3 regions of the Cellulomonas electrica genome follow, and region 3 is predicted to be linked to each of the others. Evidence: predicted binding sites of a transcription regulator. Region 3 holds the regulator's gene; each other region holds the start of a gene.

Evidence for each region. Region 3 encodes HrcA, which represses chaperone genes, less so after heat shock. Its sites were predicted from a motif close to TTNGCACTCGNNNNNNNCGAGTGCNAA; they were not measured.
Region 1: a site for HrcA is predicted at 2,413-2,439, ahead of groES (co-chaperone GroES). Genes of this name have one in related genera too.
Region 2: a site for HrcA is predicted at 2,665-2,691, ahead of QMF98_RS16245 (Hsp20/alpha crystallin family protein). Genes of this name have one in related genera too.

Annotation. Positions count from the first base shown of each region.
Region 1 is NZ_AP026442.1:2,904,037-2,908,220, reverse strand. Features, by position in the region: gene QMF98_RS13360 (glutamate--cysteine ligase) at 1-1,116, opposite strand, end outside; gene QMF98_RS13355 (class I SAM-dependent methyltransferase) at 1,116-2,369, opposite strand; gene groES (co-chaperone GroES) at 2,576-2,869, shown strand; gene QMF98_RS13345 (WhiB family transcriptional regulator) at 2,975-3,271, opposite strand; gene QMF98_RS13340 (MerR family transcriptional regulator) at 3,544-4,184, shown strand, end outside.
Region 2 is NZ_AP026442.1:3,511,240-3,515,423, forward strand. Features, by position in the region: gene metE (5-methyltetrahydropteroyltriglutamate--homocysteine S-methyltransferase) at 1-656, shown strand, start outside; gene QMF98_RS16240 (MalY/PatB family protein) at 749-2,014, shown strand; gene QMF98_RS16245 (Hsp20/alpha crystallin family protein) at 2,124-2,570, opposite strand; gene QMF98_RS16250 (nitroreductase family deazaflavin-dependent oxidoreductase) at 2,740-3,168, opposite strand; gene QMF98_RS16255 (ABC transporter ATP-binding protein) at 3,215-4,184, opposite strand, start outside.
Region 3 is NZ_AP026442.1:1,455,440-1,459,623, reverse strand. Features, by position in the region: gene QMF98_RS06755 (16S rRNA (uracil(1498)-N(3))-methyltransferase) at 1-604, opposite strand, end outside; gene dnaJ (molecular chaperone DnaJ) at 618-1,742, opposite strand; gene hrcA (heat-inducible transcriptional repressor HrcA) at 1,778-2,803, opposite strand; gene QMF98_RS06740 (DUF3097 domain-containing protein) at 2,928-3,785, shown strand; gene QMF98_RS06735 (DUF4870 domain-containing protein) at 3,920-4,184, shown strand, end outside.

The DNA of each region.
Region 1 (4,184 bases), 1.4 Mb from region 3:
CAGCGCGCGGACCACCGCGCCGAGGTCGCCGGCGTTGCGGCGCGCGACCGCCCGCTGCCGCTGGTACGACGCGCCGCGGCGGAGGATGGTGCGGACCTGCTCCAGCTCGGCGCGGCAGCCCAGCCGCTCGGCGACGGGCGTGAGGACCTCCAGCCACCGGGTGACCGAGTCGGTCACCAGCTCCTCGTCGCCGGCGGCGTCGGTGATCAGGATCGCGTCCATGCCGTAGCGCGCCGAGCGCCACTTGTTCTCCTGCACGAACCAGGGCTGCAGGGTCGGCAGGGGTTCGCCGCGGTCGAGCAGCTCGGAGAAGTGCTCGACGAAGCAGTGCGTCAGCGCCGAGATGGCCGTGACCTCGAGGAGGTTCGCGGCCCCGTCGGCGATGCGCATCTCGAGCGTGCCGAAGCGCGGGGAGGGCCGGATGTCCCAGCGCACCTCGTCCACCTGGTCGATCACGCCGGTGTGCACCATGTCGCCGACGTACTGCTCGAGCTGCGACCACTGGTCGAACTGGGGCGGCAGGCCGGCCGTCGGCAGCTGCTGGAAGATCAGCGCGCGGTTCGAGGCGTAGCCCGTGTCGGCGCCGGCCCAGAACGGCGATGACGCGGACAGCGACTGGATGGTGCCGAACACGGTGAGCATCGCGCGGGACAGCGGCAGCACCTTGGCGCGGTCCTCGATGCCGACGTGCACGTGCACGCCGTAGATCAGCATCTGCCGGCCCCACCACTGGGTGCGGTCGATCAGAGTGGCATAGCGCTGCTTGTCGGTCACCTTCTGGGTGGCCCAGTGGGCGAACGGGTGCGTGCCGCTGCCCATCAGCTCGATCCGCAGCGGTTCGGCGACGCGCCGCACCTGGTCCAGCGCGACCTGGAGATCCGCGGCGGCCTCCGCGACGGTCCGGCACTTGCCGCTCTGCACCTCGATGGTGTTGAGCAGCAGCTCCTGGCTGATGTTCGGGTGGTCGCTGCCGTCCTCGGCGCGCACCGCCTGCAGGATGGTCTGGGCGGCCTGCCGCAGGTCACCGGAGTCGGCGTCGACCAGGGCGACCTCCCACTCGATGCCGATGGTCGACCGCTCGGACACGGCGAACGGCAGGGGCACGGGTGCCGCCATCAGGGCTCCTCGGGCTCGCCGCCGGAGGCGGCAGGGTCGGACCGGCCGGTGGTCGCCGCGGTCGGGTCGGCGACCGGCTCGACGAGCAGCACTCGTTGCGAACCGCCGACGCGGGTGAGCACCACGGTGGCCTCGGCGTCGCCGCGCAGGTCCAGCTGCCCGCGCAGCTGCTCGGGCGTCACGGCGGTGCCGCGCTTCTTGACGGTGAGCCGACCCACCCCGCGCTCGCGGAGGTAGGTGCGCAGCCGCTTGACGCCGAAGGGCAGGTCGTCCAGGACGCGGTAGGTCGTGGCGACGTCGCTCGGCACCAGCCGGTCGGCGGTGACGTACGCGATGGTGGGGTCCAGCAACCGGCCGTTCAGGTCCTGCGCGACGGTGCCGACCAGGCCGGCTCGGATCACCGCGCCGTCCGGCTCGTACAGGTAGGTGCCGACGGCGCCGACCGGCGGCCGCTCGTCGTCCGTCCCGCCGGCCAGCGTGTGCGCGCGGCCGTCGCGCAGCACCAGTGCGGACCGTCCCGGGCCCTCGGGTGCCAGGGGGCCGAACCACAGACCCACCTCGACGACGTCGCCGTCGACGGACACCCACTGGGCGAGCGCGTCGTCCGGCACGAGCCGGTGGGGGAGCCCTGGTCCGAGCTTGAGGCCGACGGCAGGCACCCGGTCGCGCAGCGCGAGCAGCGCGTCCAGCGGCGGGGTCCAGTCCGTCGGCTCCCAGCTGCGCCGTCCAGCGGCGCTGCGCCGGGCCGGGTCGGCGTAGACGCCGTCGACGCCCTCCGCCGCGAGGTCCAGCTGCAGACCGTCGCCGTGGCGCACCTGTGCCTCGGGGAAGTGCCGCAGGTTGACCGTCGCGACCGCCGCGGTCACCTCGTCGAGGTCCACCGCCAGCACCTGGATGCCGACACCCGCCAGCGCCATCGCGTCGGCGCCGATCCCGGTCGTCAGGTCCGCCACCCGGGTCAGCCCGGCGGCGAGGTAGCGCCGCGCATGGTGCGCCGCCACCGGGAGGCGGGTCGCCTGCTCAAGGCCGGCCGGTGTGAACAGCATCCCGTCAGCGAAGTCCCCGAACTTGGTGCGCGCCCGCGCGCGCAGGCGTGACTGCGTCAGTGCCGCGGCGACGAGTGCCGGGTCCAGGCCCTCGGCCTGCAGCCGGGTGGACAGGGCCATCACCCGCTGCTCGTCGTACGGTGGCAGCGCGGTCAGCAACGCCCAGCCCTGCTCGCTGAGCAGGAGCGAGAGGCTGGCGGCGTCCATGCGGCGATCCTCGCACGGCGACCGGCGGCGACGCCGCCTGTCGCTGGCACTCGCCTTGACCGAGTGCTAAGGCGTTCCTAGAGTGAGGAGCTGGCACTCTCCCCGTGAGTGTGCCAACCGCACCCAGGTCCCGGCACCGCGACGACGGCGGCTGACGGTGCGGCACTGACCTGCTGAACTACTCACATGCGAAGGGGAGGTCCGCTGTGTCGGTCTCCATCAAGCCCCTCGAGGACCGGATCGTGGTGAAGGCCCTCGAGGCCGAGACCACGACCGCGTCCGGTCTGGTCATCCCGGACAGCGCCAAGGAGAAGCCGCAGGAGGGCGAGGTCCTCGCCGTCGGCCCGGGTCGCATCGACGACAAGGGCAACCGCGTGCCGCTCGACGTCGCGGTGGGTGACAAGGTCATCTACTCCAAGTACGGCGGCACCGAGGTGAAGTACGCGGGCGAGGAGTTCCTCATCCTGTCCGCGCGTGACGTGCTGGCGGTCGTGGGCTGATCCTCGCCCCCCGTCATGAACGAGGGCCCCTCTCCCGGTCGGGAGAGGGGCCCTCGTCGTTCGGGTCCGTGGAACCTTTCGGGGTCCCTGGAGCGCTGAGCTCTCTCAGCCCACGTGCCGGTGGCTCGCCCGCTCGGCCAGCACAGCGGCCCGCTCGTCCTCGGACAGGCCGCCCCACACGCCGTAGGGCTCGCGCACGGCGAGCGACTGCTCGCGGCACTCCTTGATCACCGGGCACGTGGCGCAGATCGCCTTGGCCGCCTCGGCACGCCGGCGGCGGGCGGCGCCACGCTCGCCCTCAGGGTGGAAGAAGAGGTTCTCGTCGGCGTCGCGGCACGCTCCCTGGAACTGCCACTCCCACAGGTCCATCACCGGACCGGGCAAGCGCGAGATCTCGGCCATCTGGTCGTCCTCCTCGTGTCCTCGGCCTCGTCGGCCGCTGCGTGCGGACCGCCCTGGCGCCGCAACGGGCGGTGCCGGTCGATCGGGTGGTGCTTGGCCACCGTAGCAACCGCGCCACAGGTTGTTCAAGACCCGGTCGGAAGTTCAGCCTCGGTGAAGCGATATGGACGCCTGCCCAGGTCCGGCCCGCGTGTCGGTGCAGGTCACGGCATCAGGCGCGGGAGCGCGACCACTGCAGTGCTCAGGGTCCTGCGGCCTGGCACAATCGCGTCATGGCCGAAGACGAGCAGGCCGCGCACCTGGCGCCGGCGCTCACGGTCGCCGCGGTCGCCCGTCGCCTCGGCGTCGCACCGGCGACGCTGCGGACCTGGGACCGTCGCTACGGCCTCGGGCCGTCCGAGCACCCGGCCGGCTCCCACCGTCGGTACGGCGCCGAGGACCTCGCGCGGCTGCTGGTGATGCGGCGGCTGACCATCGACGGCGTCGCACCCGGCGAGGCCGCGCGCATCGCGCTCGCCACCCAGGTCTCCGGCGGTTCGCTCCTGGACGCGGTGCCCGACCGGGTCGCCGTACCGGCGCCGAGCGCGTCCCGGACGCCGGGTCCGGTGGTGGACGCGGCTCTCGCCGGTGACGCCGACGGGTGCGCGGCTCTGCTGCGGATCGGCGCCGGCGGTGACGTGGTCAGCTGGTGGACCGCCCTGGTCGAGCCGGCGCTCGAGGCGCTGAGCCGCCGGACCGTGATCGACCGCCCCGGCGCCGACGCCGAGACGGTGCTGCGGGCAGCCGCCCTGGGCGCCCTCCGGGACGTGACGCCGGACCACGAGAGGACGGGTCAGCCCGTCGTGCTCGTCCTGGTGCCGTCCGGTGCCCCTCGGCCGCTGCTGGCGCACGCGCTGGCGGCCGCGCTCGTCCA
Region 2 (4,184 bases), 1.6 Mb from region 3:
CGACGTACACGCAGTCGCTGACCGAGAAGCCGGTCAAGGGCATGCTCACCGGTCCGGTGACGATCCTCGCGTGGTCGTTCGTCCGGGACGACCAGCCGCTGGCGGACACCGCCAACCAGGTGGCGCTGGCGCTGCGCGACGAGATCGCGGACCTCGAGGCGGCCGGCATCGCGATCGTCCAGGTGGACGAGCCCGCCCTGCGCGAGCTGCTGCCGCTGCGCGAGAAGGACCACGCCGCCTACCTCGACTGGTCGGTCGCGTCCTTCCGCCTGGCCACCTCCGGCGTCCGTCCCGACACGCAGATCCACACCCACCTCTGCTACTCGGAGTTCGGGCAGATCTTCGGCGCGATCGACGGGCTCGACGCGGACGTGACCAGCATCGAGGCGGCCCGCTCGAAGATGGAGATCCTCGGCGACATCGCCGCCGCGGGCTACCCGCGGGGCATCGGACCGGGCGTGTACGACATCCACTCCCCGCGCGTGCCCAGCGAGGCGGAGGTCACCGAGCTGCTCTCCGAGGCGGTGCAGGCCATCGACCCGGCCCAGCTGTGGGTCAACCCCGACTGCGGCCTGAAGACCCGCCGCTACGAGGAGGTCAACCCCTCGCTCGAGCACATCATCGCGGCCACGCGCACCGTGCGCGCGGCGCTCTGAGACCGGCGGTGACGGTGGGCGGCGACTGTCCGGACGGCACGACGGCGCCTGCGGGCGACCCGAACGGCTCCGTGGCGGGCTCGGGTGCAGCGGTGGGCACGGCAGGCGCCGTCGCGGGCTACGGCGCGCCCCGGCGCGACCGCGGGCGGCTCCGGTCGGCGGGCGACGGTAGCGGCGCCGATACGACGCCGGCCGGCGGCCCGTTCGACGTGCCCATCGACCTGCTGCGCGCGCGCACCAGCGAGAAGTGGCAGGCGTACGGCCCGGACGTGCTGCCGATGTTCGTCGCGGAGATGGACGTGGTGCCACCGACGGCGGTCGCGGACGCCGTCGACCACGCCGTCCGCTCCGGTGACACGGGCTACGAGCACGGGCGGGTCTACGCCGAGGCGTTCGCCGGTTTCGCCGCCGAGCGGTTCGGCTGGGCGGTGGACCCGTCGTCCACCCGCACCGTGGCCGACGTGATGCGCGGTGTCGTCGAGGTGGTGCGGCTGTTCACCGCCCCCGGCGACGCCGTGGTGATCACACCGCCGGTCTATGCCCCGTTCCGCACCCACCTCGAGCACGCCGACCGACGCGTGCTCGCGGCGCCGCTGACGCCCGAGGGCCGTCTGGACCCGGCCACGCTCGACCGGGCGCTCGGCGAAGCTCGTCGGGAAGACCGCCCGGCCGTGCTGCTGCTCTGCCAGCCGCACAACCCCACGGGCGTGCTGCACTCGTTCGACGAGCTGCGCGCGGCCGGCGACCTCGCCCGGTCGCACGGGGTGCGCGTGGTGGCCGACGAGATCCACGCGGCGATCCTGCCGACCCGTGCGGACGGCACCCGACCGGCGTTCGTCCCGACGGTGACCGCGATCCCCGACGCCATCGCGCTGCACTCGGCGTCGAAGGCGTTCAACCTCGCGGGGTTCAAGGCGGCGCTGGCGGTTCCCGGTGCCGATGCGGTCGACGACCTGGCCCGCCTCGGCACGCCGGCCGTGCACGGCATCAGCCACGTCGCCTCGATCGCCCACCGGGCGGCCTTCCGTGACGGCGGCGCGTGGCTGGACGAGGTGCTCGGCGCGCTCGGCACCAACGCCCGGCTGCTCGGCTCGCTGCTCGCGGAGCGGCTGCCCGCCGTCCGCTGGACACCGGGCGACGGCACCTATCTCGCCTGGCTCGACCTGCGGGACGCCGGCCTCCCGGAGGGTGCGGACCCGGCCGCCTTCCTGCTCGAGCACGCGCGGGTGGCCACCGTGCCCGGGCCCGAGTTCGGCACCGAGGGCACCGGCTTCGTCCGGTTCAACCTCGCCACGTCGCCCGCCCTCCTCACCGAGGCGGTCGACCGCATCGCCGCCGTGCTGCCCCGGCGTGGCTGAGCCACCGGTGTGCGGCTGAGCAGAGCCGCCGCACCGGGCATGACGACGCCCCGGACCCGATCGGGTTCCGGGGCGTCGTCGTGACAGCGGCTCGCTGCTGGTCAGGGCGTCACGAACCCTGCTGCGACGCCTCCGCGGTGATCGTCGTCGGCTCGGCTGCGCCGTGCTGCACCTCGATGCGCCGCGGCTTGGCCTCCTCGGACACCGGGATGGTCAGCGTGAGCACGCCGTCCGTGTAGGTGGCGCTGATCCTGTCCAGCGCCAGGCCACGGCCGACCGTCAGCTGGCGGGCGTAGGTGCCGACCGGACGCTCCTTGGCCAGCCACTGCACGTCCTGCTCGGTGTGGGCCGAGCGCTGCGCGCGGATGGTCAGGGTGCGGTCGTCGACGTTCACGTCGATGCTGCCCGGGTCGGCGCCCGGCAGGTCGACGTGGAGCACGTAGTGGTCACCGCTGCGGTACAGGTCCATCGGCATGCTGGCGGAAGCACGCTCCGACGCGAACATCTGACCGAGCAGACGGTCCATCTCCTGGAAGGGGTCGTACCGCGTAGCCATGTGCGCTCACCTCCCGTGGCGGGGTTCGCGGACCTCCCGCGGACCCGGTGCAACCGGCGACCTCCGCGGCCGTCGATCGGCTACACCCACAGGATTAGCACTCGGCACGGGAGAGTGCCAGTGCCGTTCGCGGTCCGCGAACTGCTCCGGTCCGCGAGCTGCTCCGGGCTCAGCGGTCCAGCGGCTCGCACACCACGACGGGGATGTGCCGCGTGGTGCGCTGCGCGTAGCGGGCGTAGCCCGGGTTGTTGCGCACGACGAGGTCCCACAGCCGCTCGCGCTCCGCACCCTCAGCCGTCCGGGCGGTCATCGGCGTGACCGTCGCCCCGCGCTGCACGCTGACCTGCGGGTTCGCCACCAGGTTGAGGTACCAGGACGGGTGCGCGTCGCCCCCGTTGTTCGAGGCGACCAGCACCAGCCGTTCACCGTCGGGGGTGCCGGCCAGCGGGGTCGTGCGGGCCTTGCCGGTGCTGCGACCGGTGGTGGTGAGCAGCACCTGCTCGATGCGGCCGAACCGCCCCAGCAGCCGCCCTCCCGTCGCCCGGTACACGGCCCGGTGCAGGGCGACGAACATCAGCTGCGTGCGGCTCAGTCCCATGAGGTGACCCTAAGCGCGTCGACCGGGAGAGCCCCCGTCCGATGCGTCACTGCAGCACGACGGCGCCGGCACCCGGTCGCACCCCGACCGTCACGGGGTCGCCGATGCGCAGGCCGTCCGCACCGGTCCCGAGCACGTCGGCCGTCACCAGCCCTTCGGTCGGGTGCTCGACGACCGCGCGGGTGAACGCGCCGAGGAACGACAGCGCGACGAGCCGGGCCACCGGAGCCGCGCCGGCCGGTGCCGGCGCCAGCTGCAGCTGCTCCGGGCGCACCACGGCACGCGGCGCGGGCAGCACGTCCACGTCGTGGGCGACCGCGGTGGCCTGCGTCCCTGCGTCGTTCGAGCTGCTCGACGCCGCCACAGCGCCCGCCCCGACGCCCGTCCCCGAGACCGCGGTCCGGCCGGCGCCGTCCGCCACCTCGACCGGCGCGCCGAGCACCGTCCACGACCCGTCCGCGGCCTGCTGCGCCCGCAGCCGGTTCACGGTCCCGACGAATCCCGCGACGAACGCCGACGCCGGCCGGCTGTACAGCGCCCGCGGCGGGTCGATCTGCTCGAGCAGGCCGTCACGCATCACGGCCACCCGGTCGGCCACCGCCATCGCCTCGTGCTGGTCGTGCGTGACCAGCACCGTGGTGACGCCGACCTCGAGCTGCAGCCGCCGGATCTCGTCCCGCAGGTGCTCGCGCACCTGCGCGTCCAGGGCGGACAGCGGCTCGTCCAGCAGCAGCAGCCGCGGCTCGGTGGCGATCGCCCTGGCCAGCGCCACGCGCTGCCGCTGACCGCCGGACATCTGGTGCGGGTACTTGTCGGCGTGCTTCTCCAGGCGGGTCACCGCGAGCAGCCGGTCCACCGTGGCAGCCGTCTCGGCGGCGCCCTTGCGGCGGATCTTCAGCCCGAACGCGATGTTCTGCCGGCCCGTCAGGTTGGGGAACAGGCTGTAGTCCTGGAACACCATGCCGAACCGGCGGTGCCGGGGGGAGACGCGCGTGACGTCCTCGCCGTCCACCAGG
Region 3 (4,184 bases):
GGACCTCGACGTCCGAGCCGTCGACCGGCAGGGCGGCGGTCCGCAGCGGCACAGTGGCCTCCTCGTGAAGCACGAGTGCCGTTCCCCCCGCGGCCACCACGTCGGCGACCCGTCGGGCGAGCCCGGCCGTGTCCACGGCGACCTCCACCGCCGGCACGCGGGAACGGCGCGCCTGCTTCGTGGCCGCCCGCACCGTGCCGAGCCAGCGCGCCCGGCTCTTCGCCGCCCGGTCCCCACGCCAGACCACGATCGACCGCGCCGCCTGCCACGGCAGCACCGCGTCGACCCCGACCTCGGTGGCCGCCTCGATCGCCAGCTCGTCGCGGTCGCCCTTGGCCAACGCCTGGGCCAGGACCAGGGCCGGGCGCGCGGGCGGCTCCTCGTTGCGGGCCAGCACCCGCAGCCGCACGCCGTCCGGGCCGGTCGAGTCGACGACGCCGACGAGCCGGACACCGCTGCCGTCCACGACGTCGACCCGTTCACCGGGACCGCGCCGCTGCACCACGCCGGCGTGCCGTCCCTCGGCGCCGTCCAGCAGGTACGTCCCACCGGCCACCACGCCGCGGAGGTCCCCCGGTTCGGTCAGGAAGACGGGCGCACTCATCGCCGGTCGCGGCTCATCGTCCGGCGAGCTTGTCGCGCAGCCGCGCGAACATCCCCGTGCTGGCGGTCGCGAGCCGCGCGTCCGGGCGTTCCTCGCCGCGCAGCGCCGCGAGCCGTCGCAGCAGCTCCGCCTGCTCGTCGTCCAGCGCCACCGGCACCTGGACGTCCACGTGCACGTGGAGGTCACCCCGGCCACCGGTGTGCAGGTGCCCGACGCCCAGGCCCTTGAGCACGACCTCCTGGTCGGGCTGGGTGCCCGGTCGCAGATCGACCTCCTGCGGCCCGTCGAGCGTGTCCAGCGTCAGCACCGTGCCGAGGGCCGCGGCCGTCATCGGTACGGGGAGCGTCGCGTGGAGGTCGTCGCCGCGGCGGACGAACACGTCGTGCCGGCGTTCACGCACCTCGAGGTACAGGTCGCCGGCGGGTCCCCCGGCCGGGCCGACCTCGCCCTGCGCCGTGAGCTTGATCCGCGTCCCGGTGTCCACGCCGGCGGGCACGTCCACGGAGATGGTGCGACGGGAACGCACGCGACCCTCACCGGCGCACTCGGTGCACGGCTCGGGGATCACGGTGCCGAAGCCCTGGCAGGCGGCGCAGGGCTGCGTCGTCATCACCTGGCCGAGGAAGGACCGCGCGACGCGCTGGACGGAACCACGGCCGCCGCACACCTCGCACGTCCGGGGAGAGGTGCCCGGCCGGCAGCAGCTGCCCTGACACGTCGGGCAGACGACGGCGGTGTCCACCTGCACCTCGCGGTGCGACCCGAAGGTCGCCTCCGAGAGGTCGATGTCCAGCCGGACCAGCGCGTCCTGACCGCGTCGTGCGCGCGGGATCGGCCCCCGCTGCGCCGTCGCCCCGGTCGCCGCGCCGAAGAACGTCTCGAAGATGTCCTGGAAGCCGAACCCGCCACCCATGCCGCCGGCAGCGCTCGGATCGCCGCCCAGGTCGTACGCGCGGCGCTTGTCCGGGTTGCCGAGCACGTCGTAGGCGCGGGAGACGTCCTTGAAGCGCTCCTCGGACGCCGGGTCGTTGCCCGCGACGTCGGGGTGCAGCTCGCGGGCCAGGCGCCGGTAGGCCTTCTTGATCTGCTCGGGGGTCGCGTCCCGCGGCACGCCGAGGATCTCGTAGTAGTCCGTCACAAGCAGGTGTGCTCGCTTCCTTCGAGGTCGGCCGGTCAGCCGGCCAGGATCCTGGTGAGGTACCGGGCGACGGCACGTACGGCGGCCATCGTGCCCGGGTAGTCCATGCGGAGGGGTCCGACGGCGCCCACGCGGGCCACGCCGGACCCCTCTCCGCCGTAGCCGCTGGTGACGAAGCTCGTCTCGGCGAGGCCTGCGTGCTGCGTCTCGCGCCCGATCCGGACGGCGACGGCCGTGTGGTCCTCCGCCATCTCGGCGAGCAGGCGCAGCAGCACCACCTGTTCCTCCAGCGCCTCGAGCACCGGACCGATGGTGCGGCTGAAGTCGGCTCCGGCCGTCCTGGCGAGGTTGGCGGTACCGGCGACGACCACCCGCTCCTCGCTCTCCTGCGCGAGCGTCTCGGACACGGCTGCGACGACGACGCGCACCAGTGCTGCGCCGGCGGGGCTCAGCTCGGCGACCAGGCTCTCCAGCGCCTGGGAGAGCTCGGCGAGCCGCAGCCCGGACAGGGCGACGTTGAGCCGCACCCGCAGGCGAGCCACCAGCGCCTCGTCGAGGTCCTCCGGGAGCTCCAGCGTCCGCTGCTCCACCCGACCGGTGGTCGTGATGATGACGACGAGCAGGTGACGGGCGCCGACGGGGACCAGCTCCACGTGCCGCAGCGACGATCGCCGCAGCGACGGGTACTGCACCACCGCGACCTGCTGGGTCAGCTGGGCGAGCAGCCGCACCGCTCGGTCGATGACGTCGTCGAGGTCGACCGCCTGCTCCAGCAGAGCGCTGATCGCCCGCCGTTCGGGCAGCGAGAGCGGCTTGACCTCGGCCAGCCGGTCGACGAACTGCCGGTACCCCATGTCGGTGGGGACCCGACCGGCCGAGGTGTGCGGCTGGACGATCAGGCCGGCCTCCTCGAGAGCGGCCATGTCGTTGCGGATCGTCGCGGGCGACACCCCGAGCTGGTGCCGCTCGGACAGGGCCCGCGAACCGACCGGCTCACGGGTCGCCACATAGTCCTCGATGATCGCGCGCAGGACGTCGAGGCGTCGGTCTTCGCTGCTCATGCGTCCCTCCCGCCCGTCACAGCCGGATCGCTGCGGATAGCACTCCACGCAGTCGAGTGCCAATTCTACGCAACGTCGCGGGAGGGTGACGGAGGCGCCGTCGTCGTGCCCCTACAGTGCCCGGGTGACCGAGGACCGCTACGGCCGCGACGTGCTGGCCGGGACCCAGGCCGTCCCCCACCGAGCCGCGCCCCGCGCGCGGCCGTGCCCGGCGGAGCCGGGGCTCGTGGTCGAGGACGTCGAGACGGGCTGGGTCGGCGCGGTGGTTCGGGTGGAGAAGTCGGGTGGCCAGCACGTCGTCGTGCTGGAGGACCGCCGCGGCCGCACCCGCACCTTCGGGCTGGGGCCCGGCTTCTGGGTCGACGGTGAACCGGTGGTCCTCACCGCACCGGTGGGCCGACGGGCGCCGGCGGCACCGGCTCGCACGGCATCCGGCTCGCGTGCCGTCGCGGGCGCCCCCGCGCGTGTCGCGCGCGCGAGCCGGATCTGGGTCGAGGGCCGGCACGACGCCGAGCTGGTCGAGAAGGTGTGGGGCGACGACCTGCGCATCGAGGGCGTGGTGGTCGAGCTGCTCGACGGGGTCGACAACCTGGTGGACCACCTGCGGAGCTTCGCCCCAGGTCCGGACCGTCGGGTCGGGGTGCTGGTCGATCACCTCGTCGCCGGTTCGAAGGAGGAGCGGATCGCCGTCGAGGCGAGGCGGTGCGGTCCACCCGGGAGCGTGCTGGTGCTCGGCCACCCCTATGTGGACGTGTGGCAGGCGGTCCGACCGGAGCGCGTGGGTCTCGACCGGTGGCCGACGATCGAGCGGGGGACCGAGTGGAAGCTCGGCATCCTGCGCGAGCTCGGCTGGCCGGCCGACGACCAGGCGGACGTCGCACGCGCCTGGCAACGCATCCTGTGGACGGTGCGGTCGTACGCGGACCTTGAGCCGAGCCTGCTGGGACGCGTCGAGGAGCTCATCGACTTCGTCACCTGCTGACCGGCTCGCGCAACGGCGACGAACTGGTCGAAAACCGCCCTGCCAGCACCTCCACCCCGGCTGTGCGCGGCGCTACTGTCGGCGCAAGGCCGCGCCCGACGCGGCTGGCGACCCCCGATGAGAGAGCTGGAACCATGACCACGAACCCTCCCGAGGGCACCCCGGATCCCGGGGCCTACCCGCCGCCGGACTCCCCCACCCCGCCCCAGACGCCCCCCGCCTACCAGGCTCCGCCCCCTGGCTACGGCCAGACGCCGCCCGTCTACGGGCAGCCGGTCTACGCGGCGCCGCTCAGCCCGAGCGACGAGCGGCTCTGGGCGACCCTGGCGCACGTCGGCGGCATCGTCCTCGGCTTCATCGCGCCGCTGGTCGTCTGGCTGGTGTTCCGCGAGCGAAGCG